DNA from 2 places in the Hafnia sp. CBA7124 genome. Region 1 is predicted to be linked to the other one. Evidence: predicted binding sites of a transcription regulator. Region 1 holds the regulator's gene; the other holds the start of a gene.
The links. The regulator Fur, encoded in region 1, represses iron uptake genes when iron is present. The targets are predictions, from matches to a motif close to ATAATAATGAGAACNACTATCAA.
Positions count from the first base shown of each region.

Region 2: the regulator Fur is predicted to act here: its motif matches at 1,770-1,792, upstream of fhuF (siderophore-iron reductase FhuF).

Region 1 covers NZ_AP017469.1:1,214,901-1,221,034, forward strand. Annotated here, with positions in the region: gene chiP (chitoporin) at 1-471, shown strand, start outside; gene chiQ (ChiQ/YbfN family lipoprotein) at 529-858, shown strand; gene CPY98_RS05670 (beta-N-acetylhexosaminidase) at 878-3,550, shown strand; gene fur (ferric iron uptake transcriptional regulator) at 3,820-4,269, opposite strand; gene fldA (flavodoxin FldA) at 4,589-5,116, opposite strand; gene ybfE (LexA regulated protein) at 5,238-5,513, opposite strand; gene ybfF (esterase) at 5,784-6,134, opposite strand, start outside.
Region 2 covers NZ_AP017469.1:661,851-667,984, forward strand. Annotated here, with positions in the region: gene CPY98_RS03110 (TonB-dependent siderophore receptor) at 1-101, opposite strand, end outside; gene CPY98_RS03115 (DUF805 domain-containing protein) at 438-812, opposite strand; gene fhuF (siderophore-iron reductase FhuF) at 945-1,736, opposite strand; gene CPY98_RS03125 (GGDEF domain-containing protein) at 2,046-3,110, opposite strand; gene CPY98_RS03130 (DUF1435 family protein) at 3,415-3,705, shown strand; tRNA gene CPY98_RS03135 (tRNA-Leu) at 3,803-3,889, opposite strand; tRNA gene CPY98_RS03140 (tRNA-Leu) at 3,937-4,023, opposite strand; tRNA gene CPY98_RS03145 (tRNA-Leu) at 4,058-4,144, opposite strand; gene rsmC (16S rRNA (guanine(1207)-N(2))-methyltransferase RsmC) at 4,380-5,420, opposite strand; gene CPY98_RS03155 (DNA polymerase III subunit psi) at 5,606-6,016, shown strand; gene rimI (ribosomal protein S18-alanine N-acetyltransferase) at 5,985-6,134, shown strand, end outside.

The sequences.
Region 1 (6,134 bases):
TTCCGCTTGGAAGGTACTTACGTTAAAGCGGAAGGTAATCAGGGCTATTTCTTACAGCGTATGACTCCAACCTACGCCTCTTCAAACGGTCGCTTGGACATTTGGTGGGACAACCGCTCTGACTTCAACGCCAACGGTGAAAAAGCCATTTTCGGCGGCGTGATGTATGACCTGAGCAAGTGGGATCTGCCGGGCTTCGCCATCGGTGGTTCTTATGTTTACGCATGGGATGCGAAACCAAGCACTGACCCGCAGTACGATCAAAGCCAGCGCGTGAAAGAAAGCGCCTACAGCCTGGATGCGATGTACACCATTCAGGACGGCCGCGCGAAAGGCACGCTGTTCAAACTGCACTTCACTCAGTACGACAACCATTCAGACAACCCAAGCTGGGGCGGCGGTTACGGCAACATGTTCCAAGACGAACGTGATGTTAAGTTCATCGTTATCGCACCGTTCACCATTTTCTAAGCCAAAGATTCTGCATGTTTAACTAAGCATGCAGAGTCATTTTGACGAGATAAAAACATGAAAAAAATTCTATTGGTTGTCGCTGCCGTTGTTGGATTAAGTGCCTGTGTGCAGCAATCTACTGCCCCTCAAGAAGATGCAAAGTTAAAACAAGCCTACAGCAACTGCATTAATACCGCTGAAGGTAACCCAGATAAAATTTCAGCCTGTCAGTCGGTGTTGGAAGTGCTGAAGCAAAGTAAAACGCATCAGGCCTTTGCCGAAAAGGAAAGCGTACGCGTATTTGATTACCAAAATTGTATTCAGGCGGCTAAAACCGGTGCTGGAGATAATTACCAGCAGGCCTGTAACAAAGTTTGGCAGGAAATTCGCAGCAACAATAACTGATTAAGGATGGGGCTTTAGGATGAGCAAATTTAAATTGAACACGTTGGCCGTTGCCGTTTCTGCACTGGGCATGCTCGGTTTTTCCGCAGCAAGCCAGGCAGATCAGCAAATCGTTGACCAACTGAGTCAGTTAAAAGTTAACGTGAAAGTCACCGACAACCGCGCGGCAGAGAACGGCGTCGATTGTGCCGCGCTGGGCGCTGACTGGGCATCGTGTAACCAATCGGTCATCACGCTAACCAGCGATAGTGATATTAAAGGCAATGACTGGGCGATCTATTTCCATAACCCACGTCAGGTTCTGGACGTGAAAAGCGATCAGTTCAAAATTACGTTTGTGACCGGTGACCTGCACAAAATTGAACCCACCGATAAATTTAAAGGGTTTACCGCCGGTCAATCGGTGGAAATTCCGCTGATTGGTGAATACTGGCAGTTGTTTGAAAGTGACATTATGCCGCGTTGGTACGTCACTTCTCAGGATGCTAAACCTAAGGTGATTGCCAGCACCGATACGGAAGATCTACGTCAGTTTGTGACGCCGTTTGCGGGCGATCTGTGGAAGCGCACCAAAGACGATAAAAATGTTCTGATGGTGCCTGAAACTCGCTTCGACAAAAACGCCGATGTGAAAGAGCTGCCAGCGCAGAGCCTGCGTGGCCAAATTATGCCAACGCCGATGGAAGTGAAAATCCATCAGCAGGACGTTGACCTCAGTAAAGGCGTTGCGCTGGATCTTACCGTTCTGAACAGCGCCACGGCAGAAGCCGCACAGCAGCGTTTCGCGCTGTTAGGTGTGAAAAACGATGCCAAAGGCTATCCAATCAAAACGGTGATTGCGGTTAATAACTTCAAAGGCGACTTAGCGGTTCCGGGGGCTTACGAGCTGAAGATCGGGCCAAAGGGGGCTGAAGTCATTGGTTACGATCAGGCTGGCGTTTTCTACGGCTTACAGTCCATCCTTTCTCTGGTGCCAAGCGATGGCAGCATGAAGATTGCAACCTTAGATGCGAAAGACGCGCCGCGTTTCCAATACCGTGGCATCTTCTTGGACATCGGGCGTAACTTCCATTCCAAAGAAGCGGTACACCGCCTGCTAGACCAGATGGCGGCGTACAAGATGAACAAATTCCACTTCCATCTGACCGATGACGAAGGCTGGCGTATTGAGATCCCTGGCCTGCCAGAGCTTATCGATGTGGGCTCAAAACGCTGCCACGATCTGAGCGAGAAAGAGTGCCTGCTACCACAGCTAGGCTCAGGACCTGATGCTAACAATAATGGTTCTGGCCATCTGTCTCGCGCTGAATATATCGATATCGTGAAATATGCTCAGGCACGTCAGATCGAAGTAATCCCTGAAATCGATATGCCTGCGCATGCTCGTGCGGCGGTGATTTCGATGGAAGCGCGTTATGACAAACTGAAAGCCGCTGGTGACGAGAAGGGCGCTAACGAATTCCGTTTGGTTGATCCTACGGATACGTCAAACACCACGTCTGTGCAGTTCTATGATCGTAAGAGCTATTTGAACCCATGCTTAGATTCCTCTAAGCGCTTTGTCGATAAAGTGATCGGCGAAGTGGCGCAGATGCACAAAGAGGCGGGGCAGCCATTAACCACGTGGCACTTCGGCGGTGATGAAGCTAAGAATATCCGCTTAGGGCCGGGTTATCAGGATAAGAATGGCAAGATTGAGCCGGGCAAAGGCATTATCGATCAGAGCAAAGAGGATAAGCCATGGGCGCAGTCTCAGGTTTGCCAGACCCTAATTAAGAGCGGCAAAGTGGAAGATATGGAGCATCTCCCAAGCCACTTTGCGATTGAAGTCAGCCAGATCGTCAATAAGCACGGCATTGAAAAAATGCAGGCGTGGCAGGATGGCCTGAAGGATGCCAAAGACGCGAAGGCATTTGCCACCAAGCGCGTGGGTGTTAACTTCTGGGATACGCTCTATTGGGGCGGTTTTGATACCGTAAACGACTGGGCGAACAAAGGCTATGAAGTGACGGTTTCTAACCCAGACTACGTCTACATGGATTTCCCGTATGAGGTGAATCCACAGGAAAATGGCTACTACTGGGGAACTCGCTTTAACGATGAGCGTAAGATCTTCAGTTTCGCGCCAGACAACATGCCACAGAATGCGGAAACTTCCGTAGACCGTGACGGCAATTTCTTTACCGCGAAAAGCGATAAGCCATGGCCGGGCGTTTATGGACTCTCAGCGCAGCTGTGGAGTGAAACCACGCGCACCGACGAAATGATGGAGTATAAAATTTATCCTCGCGTTATGACGGTGGCGGAGCGCGGATGGCATCGCGCGGGTTGGGAGCAGGACTACAAAGCGGGCCGTGAATATAAAGGCGGAGAAACCGACTTGGTCGACAAAAAATCTCTGCTGAGTGATTGGCAGCGCTTTGCCAACCTGATGGGACAGCGTGAGCTGGCGAAAATGGATAAAGCTGGTGTGGAATATCGCCTGCCGGTTCCTGGAGCAAAAGTTGTGGGCGGGAAACTGGAAGCCAACATTGCGCTGCCAGGGTTGGGGATTGAATACTCCGTAGACGGTGGCAAGCAGTGGCAGCGTTATGATGCTAAAGCTCAACCAACCGTTTCTGGCGACGTTCAAATTCGTTCAGTAAGCCCAGACGGCAAGCGCTATAGCCGCGTAGAACCGGTACAGGCGTGATATCGAGATAGGTACGCAAGGTATTCTCTGCTCCGGTGGGGTAGGGAATGCCGCAATAACGTATTAACGCAGTGATTTTTAATACCGTTTCATCATCATTATTGTTGCTATGGTACCTGCCGAAGCCATATGAGTGATTTAGTTGTGAGTTGCTTAGCCCCCTGCCTGAGGGGCTTTTTTTTGTCTGTTTTTCGACGAGAAAACGAAGATGGTGGATTTCAGGCAATAAAAAAGCGACCCTCAGGTCGCCTCATTACACTCGCGAGCGCTTACTCTCTGCCATCGTGCAGACTTTCGTCTTCGCGGCAATCACCTTCAGCGCAGTGGCCATACAGGTACAGGCTGTGGTTGGTCAGTTGGATACCATATTTTTTAGCGATTTCGTGCTGACGCTTTTCGATGGAGTCGTCGCTAAATTCGATCACTTTACCGCAGTCTAAGCAGATCAGATGATCATGGTGATGCTGTTGAGTCAGTTCAAATACGGATTTTCCGCCTTCAAAATTGTGACGAGTCACAATTCCAGCGTCGTCGAACTGGTTCAGTACACGGTAAACGGTGGCTAAGCCGATTTCTTCACCCATATCGATCAGCTTCTTATACAGATCTTCTGCGCTGACGTGGTGGCAAGTTGGATCTTGCAGAACTTCCAGAATCTTAAGACGCGGAAGCGTGACTTTAAGTCCAGCCTTCTTTAAAGCAGTGTTGTTATCTGTCATTCGGATTCTGTCCCGTTACTTAGCTCGAAGACGTTTAGGATAGCCTGCATTTGCTGCCTACGTTGCCCTAATTGTCACCGAACTGAAAATATAATTGAGATTCATTATAAGGCTGATGGCGGTAAATGGAAACCGCAGTGTGTTAACAACTTGGACGGAATTACAAGGTGGAAATAAAACGTAACACACTGACAAATATGTAACTCTGCTGGTGGCGGGGGCTAGAGCGGGAAAAATGAGTTACATAGATGTTGCAAGTTGCTTTCGCCAATCGCTGAAATACCCGCTGACTTATGCAGTCAGCGGGCACAATTTCAGATTAGCCAGCCAGCTCAGCCAAGCTCATCTCTTCGGAAATTTGTTTCACCCACGCATCAACACGCGTTGCGGTGAGTTCAGGCTGGCGATCTTCGTCAATAGCCAAACCAACGAAGGTTTTGTCATCAACCAGCGCTTTAGACGCTTCAAAATGGTAACCCGCCGTTGGCCAGTGACCAACGATAGTCGCGCCGCGTGGCTCGATCAAATCACGGATGGTGCCCATAGCGTCGCAGAAGTACTCTGCATAGTCTTCTTGGTCGCCGCAGCCAAACAGAGCAACCAGTTTACCGTTGAAGTCGATCTCTTCCAGAGAAGGGAAGAAATCATCCCAGTCACACTGAGCTTCACCGTAATACCACGTTGGGATGCCAAGCAGAAGAATATCGAATGCTTCGATGTCTTCTTTGCTGCTTTTGGCAATGTCATGAACTTCAGCAACGTCTTTTCCGAGTTGCTTTTGGATCATCTTAGCGATGTTTTCCGTGTTGCCCGTGTCGCTGCCAAAGAAAATGCCTACGATTGCCATGTCGCGTTTATACCTTTTATATCAAATAATTAAACTAGAATCTTGAGAAAGACCAGTACGTACTTTACGCACTATAGCACTTTAAACCGTATCGATTTGTCGTCATTGTGTGCTGGTGGCGTTAAGATTTTAAAATCTGATTGAGTAAAATTTGTTCAATCAATTCACTGCGGCTAATGTTTTGTTCCTGAGCCAAACGATTCAGCATTTCAACCGCTTCTTCGTTAATCTTTAGCTCGACGCGACGCAGTCCTTTCACTTTATCGCGGCGCAGTTGGTTGCGTTTGTTAATTCTTAGCTGTTCATCCCGAGATAACGGGTTAGTTTTCGGGCGACCCGGACGACGTTCATCTGCGAACAGATCCAGAGTCGTGCGGTCCGTTTGTTCTTTGGCCATATCAGGTAGCGGTACTACAAGGAGAATTTTGAATCTGCGTAACGAATCAGATCATGATTAACATACTAGGGCCATTCACCCTTTACCGGCACTATCCTTGAACAGCAAAACTGCCTGCCAGAATAATAGCGCGCCATAATACCCCAGCGCCCCCAGCTGCGACAATCCTTAATCTTACTTACCTCACTGATGAATGGTGATTTTTTCTACAGTGAGGCTGTCGTTAAGATTAAGTTAGGTCGTGAAGGCGACAAAATTAAGCTGTTTGACTTATTCATCGCTGTCGAGAAAACGGTGCAGCGTGCGTAGCACCAGCTCTGGCTTTTCTGCATGCAGCCAGTGGCCCGTACCGGCTACCACGTGAGCTTTAGCATGAGGAAACTGGCGCGCAATGGCGGCGCGATGAATATCTTGGATGTAGGGCGATAAGCCACCTTTGATAAACATCGCAGGGCCTTGGTAAGGCGTTACTTCTTGCCAGCCCACGATATTTTCGTATTGCTCCCACAGAACGGGCACGTTAAATAGCCATTCGCCCTCCTGAAAAGATTTCAGTAAAAACTGTATTACACCTTCTTCTTGGATGTAGCTGCGCATGATTTCAGCGGCCTCTTGGCGACG
Region 2 (6,134 bases), 550 kb from region 1:
GTATTTGTTGCTGTATCTGCGAAGACGCTCAAAGGGAATACCAAACAACCGATTGGCAACGCCGCTTTCAACGAAGAGTTAATAAACGCTTTGTATTTCATCTAATTATCCCTGCTTGAAAAAGCACGAAGATCTAATAATTAATTGTGAGCAATCTGGTCATCGCCGGATGTTAACCAGTCAATGACATCGCTATATCAAATGCGATACAGAATGATAATTATTCTCGTTAGCTTTGGTAGCTTTTATTCAAGCAGAGGAGGGGAAACTATTTTTCTTTGTGATCTACGTCACGAATTCATGAGAGTAATTTAAGAATAACCATAAATAACTCAATGAAATTAATCGAGTAATGGTTATTAACAGGTAAGGTATTAATTCTATTTATATATAAGGCAGTCTAACCCACCGATGGGTGGGTTAGCGGCGAGGAGATCTTATTGAATGATGCCAGCAGGTTGCTCAGCTTTTGGGTCTGCGCCATAACGGTTGGCGCCCGTGGTCCCTGCTTTGCAAGACCAGACTAGCAAAATGATCGGGCCGACAACGGGAATAAAGCTAATGAAATAAAACCATCCTGAGCGCTCGATGTCATGCAATCTTCTTACGACGACAGCCAAACTAGGAACAAGAGTCGCAAGTACAAATACAATGAAGATACCAGCAATCAGTGAGCTATCAGATGTGAGCATCAGAACATACAGTATGGCCCAAACGGTGCCCTGGATAAGTGCAAACATCCAATACTCTTTGCGCCGAGCCCGGCCACTGAAGGTGGCGTAATTTTTTAATACTTTGATATACCAGTTCATTGAAAACATATCCTTTGTTTTTAAGTCGCATAAGGATACGTAATGAAGGGGGAATTCTTCTGACGCCGATCAAGAAAGCTATTACTTGATTTAGTAGTAATAGATAAGAATGTTTTAAGTTGACTCCGCTTTTTAACCCAGCGTGAGCGGACAATCACCGCACTCTTTCATCTTAGGCAGCTTATAGCGTTGGCAGCAGGTTCGGCGCTGAATAGTACCGTTACGCATCAGTACGGTGCGATAGAGTGGGTTGTCTTGGCCGTCGGGGAAAGAGGCGGAGAAAAAGAGAGCCTGTTCGAGCTGCGAGAAAAGCACATCACCAATCAGGGGACGTAATTCTCCTAAATACCAATGCATCACATAGCCAATATTGCTCCACATCAGCTTAGCGTTTAAAACGCCTTGGCGCGCAATGGCGTTTACTGCTGGAATCAGATGACGCTCAACTAAGGACACCATACGCTGTAGAGGAGTGCTGTTACGGGCGTCACCGGCTATTAACTGCGGATAATAGATAAATGCCTCAGGGCGTCCACTTTCATGGAAGCGAACTTTGAACTGCCGAATATGTGGATCGAGAGGGGCTGATTGCTGAAGTAGCAACAGCATCATTGGCGGCACCAATAACCCAAAATACCACTGCGCCCACAGGGATTCTAACGGTTTGGCTTCCGGCGTTTTATCAGGGTATTCAGCGTAGTGTTCTTGCTGATAGTTTGCCATGAGCTTGGCGTAGGTTTCTGCCGTTGACCATTGCATAGCAGATAAATCGTGGCTAGCTGCTGATTCATCGATCAAGAACGTGGTGAGAAAATGAGGGTAGTGCTGGCTAAAAAGCGCAGTGAGCTCTTCCGCTTCTGGCGGAAAAGCAGGAAAGACGGCTGGAAAGTAGGCATCAAATTCAGTCAGCGCAGTTATCTTCACCACAACACCCTAGAGATCAAGTATCAAAACGCAATAGTACTGATAACTATTATCAATCGCAAGATGGTGGTTGAACGAAATGTGTCATAGCGCTCATTTAGGTGAAAATTGAAAACTGGTGGTGATGGCTAAGCTAAATGACCAGCATAAACATCGTTGACGCCACAATGTCGGCAAGTAAAGGACGGTGAGTTACGTTACGGGACTATATTTTTTTTAATAATTTATCTTTTAATCAACATATCTACGAATAGGTTGTGCTTAGCTAGATAGAAATTATTTTCCTATCTAGCAGATTATAAAAAGAAATTAGGTTTCTTTTTGCAATAAAACTCTATTACGACCTTTCTGTTTTGATATGTACAGCGCTTGATCGGCACGCGTTATGGCATTTTCTAAATTATTGCCATGCATCTCTGAAAGCCCCGCTGAAATTGTTACCACGTTGCTTCCATTTGGCTGGTATTCATTGATTAACGCCAACTGTTCTACATGCAAACGAATATGCTCACATATTTGTATCGCGAGACTTTCAGACGCATCGCGTAAAATAAGTAAAAACTCTTCACCGCCATAACGAATGGCTAAATCTCTAGTACGAACGGCTTCTTTGATAATTTGAGCAATACTTTTTAATGCTATATCACCGTATTGATGCCCGTAGTGATCGTTATAGAGTTTAAAGAAATCAATATCTAACATGACAACAAAGTGTTTATGCTCAGTGTCACAATCGCTGCCCATATGATGGAATTGAAACTCGAGGCCACGGCGGTTAAGCAGCGTGGTAAGGGGATCAATCATGCTGAGATCGCTGAATCGCGCTCTGTCTTGCTCCAACTGAGTGACTAGTCTGCGTGTAAATGCCTCACGCCGCCGCGTCATTGCGTGATGCAATGACAACGCAATGATCGGTAATGTGAGAACGAATAAAATACGCGTCATATTGTGGAAATCTTCCAACACAATAACGGTTATTGCGACGGGAACGGCATTAAGGCAAAACGCTAATAAGTTGTCAGAAAGCGCGACGGCTGCAATAAAAAATATGCTGAACAGATTGATCAATAAAAACTCATGGCTGTTGGCGTCAACATGCTGATATTTAGCTGCTATATGAAACGACCATAGCAATCCTAGCAATAGAGAAGCAACGTTGAGCTTCAGCAGATATTTGTCGCGATGCCATATCAATGATATGGACGAGAATAGGCAAAAGACAAAAACGCCAATGCCTGCAAACGTATACGGCGGATCTGTCTGTAATGGATTGAGCAGCGCATAAAACGATGTAGCACCATTTAACAGGATAAATAGCAAGAATGTCATATGGCTTTTGCTATTTAATAGGTCGTCGTAGTTTTTTGCGTTCATTAAATAAGGCTCGTGACTGTCAATATCGCTCAAAATAAAAATAGAAAATGGCAGTAATATGTTAGCTGTTAGACAAGAATTTTCTTAGGGATGTCTGATGTGGCGATAAAACTAACAGCTTTGATCTAAGATGTCATGCGCTTGTAATCAATGTGGGTTATATCGCCTTTTTTTGAGTGAATATCGTACAGTGCCTTTGCGTGTCCTGCCGATTTAATGCCTTTACACATACATAATTCATGGGTGAAACGGTTTATGACTCAGTATATGATATTGGGAATTATTATCATTTATGGTGCGGATTATGCTGATTGCTGCGATGGCGTTTCTGGTGGTGTGGGGGATAAGTTTATGGGTCTGCAAATCTCTTAGCGGGATTTGGGGGATAAGCTTGCCGACGTTAGTGCTGCCCATGCTGATTGTTTCCAATCTGAATCTATCTTTTTTAAAAGGCATGATGGTGCTGGCCATGTTGGTCACGTTGGCGATGCTGTTTAATCCACGTCTGCGCAACTATGTGCTGCTTCCATCAGGGCTGGCTCTGGCGGGAGGGTTAGCGACAATTTCATTAAATTACAATTACTTTGGGATTTAATATGCGGGTATACGAGCGAGAAATTATTTAAATTGAAAGCGAATAGTAAAATAGAGGGATTTTAAGAAGACTCGCTGAGGAAGAAGAAACAATCTGTTGGTGCGAAGAGAGGGACTTGAACCCTCACGTCCGTAAGAACACTAACACCTGAAGCTAGCGCGTCTACCAATTCCGCCACCTTCGCACATCAGATTACTTTTCTGTACTGCAGTTTGACTATGCTCACCAGCTTGGTGCGAAGAGAGGGACTTGAACCCTCACGTCCGTAAGAACACTAACACCTGAAGCTAGCGCGTCTACCAATTCCGCCACCTTCGCAAGATGCTGTGAAGCATAAATCATCGTGGTTATTTGGTGCGAAGAGAGGGACTTGAACCCTCACGTCCGTAAGGACACTAACACCTGAAGCTAGCGCGTCTACCAATTCCGCCACCTTCGCATACCGTTTACGTCGCCTTGCAGCAACATAACCACGGAGGCGAATTCTAGAGATTTTCGCGGTTACGTCAACACTTATTTCCCCATCAATGCTTGTTTGATGCGCGTTTGCTGAAAATGTGGGCATTTATTTTGTAAATCACGATAGGACAATGAATTATCGTGATCAATAGCACGGCATGCAGAAAAGTCAGTGGGGCGCTGGTAAACCGAGGTTTACCAGCTAAAAGCAGAAATTAACGTTTTTTCTTGGCCATCGCAGCACGGCCTAAGCGTGCTGAATACACTTTGAAACGACCGGTCTGCGCCAGCACTTCGTGAGCGCCAAAAACATCGTCCAACAGCTGCGGATAAGGCAGGAAGGCGTTAGCCACGATACGCAGTTCACCACCAATTTGCAGCTGTTTAGCTGCGCCGCGGATCAGCGTTTCTGCAGCGGTTAAGCTGGTTTGCATGCCGTCATGGAACGGTGGGTTCGAAATGATCATGTCAAAGCGTCCGGTAATGTCGGAATAGACATTGCTGGCAATCACTTCGCCCTGAATATCGTTGGCGGCAAGCGTTGCACGGCTAGATTCAAGCGCAGCAGCGCTGACATCGCTTAGCGTCAGCTTAATTTTCGGTGACATTTTTGCCATTGCGGCAGACAGCACGCCTGCACCACAGCCGACGTCTAGAACTTTGCCTTTCATGTGTGGTTCAAGCGAAGACAGCAGCAGATGGCTGCCGACATCCAGCCCGTCGCGGCTAAATACACCCGGTAAGGTGGCGATAGTCAGGCTGCCTGTCTGATAGTTTTCCCACCAGTCTTCGAGCTTGAAATCACTCTGCTTTTCTAAACGACCGTGATACAAACCACAGCGGCGCGCGCTGTCGATTTTATTCAGCGGGCCAAACGCTTCGATAACACCTTCGGCGCTACGCACGCCCGCGCGGTTTTCGCCGACGATAAACAATTCAGTGCCAACCGGCAGCAAAGAGAACAGGTTTTGCAACTGGAACTGTGCTTCTTGCTTGCTCTTGGGCCAGTAGTAAATCAGGGTGTCGCAATCGGCAACCAGTTCTGCATCAGCCGTCAACCCAAACTGGCAGCGCTCTGCCATCGTGCGGCTCAACTGCTGCCAATGATGATACTGATTGGTGTGAACACGAACCTCTGCCGCTTCAAACTGTGCTGGCAGGGTATCTTGTAAATCGCCTGCAAAGAGGACTCGGCGTGATTCGAATTCCTCGCTGTGGCGCAGAATGACTTCGCTGGCAGGGGTAAATAATGACATTAAACGTGTTTCCTTAGGTTAACTAGCCGCGCAGTATATACCCAAACTACGTGGAGTTGCAGCCAACACCGCGCCGCTTCGTGCAACAAGGAGATTGAGCTTTAATGACGCGGGTTCGCTAGCTTTGCTAGAATACGCGGCAATATCGTTTCTTTAACGTCTCTTTGACACTTTAGCAGGACAGTATGGCCACCCGACGCGACCTTCTTTTACAGCAGCTTGGTATTACTCAGTGGGTGCTGCGGCGTCCAACGGCGCTGCATGGCGAGATTGCGGTGAGTGTACCTAGCTCGACCCGCTTGTTAATTGTTTCTGCGGAGCCGATTTCTCCCGACGACGTTTTGTTGTGCGACGTTCTCAAGGCATTGATGCTTACGCCGGATCAGGCGGTTATTCTCACGCCAGAACAGTACGCCATGCTTAATGATGGTGCAGAATATTATGTTTGGTGGCTAGGCGATCCTCCGGCTACCGAACGCGCAAGCGCCACGCTGCATTCTCCGGCGCTCAGTGCGCTTTACCATAACTCAGGCGCCAAACGCGCGCTATGGCAGCAAATTTGTCATGATGAACAACATTTCTTCCCTAAAGGGTGAGATCTCACCTCTCACCGAGGCTGATTTTAAAGCGGCTTTTGACATCGAATGTGCCAGCCACGCGTTTCCGTGGACGGAAAAAACGTTCCTCAGCAATCATGGGGAGCGTTATTACAAT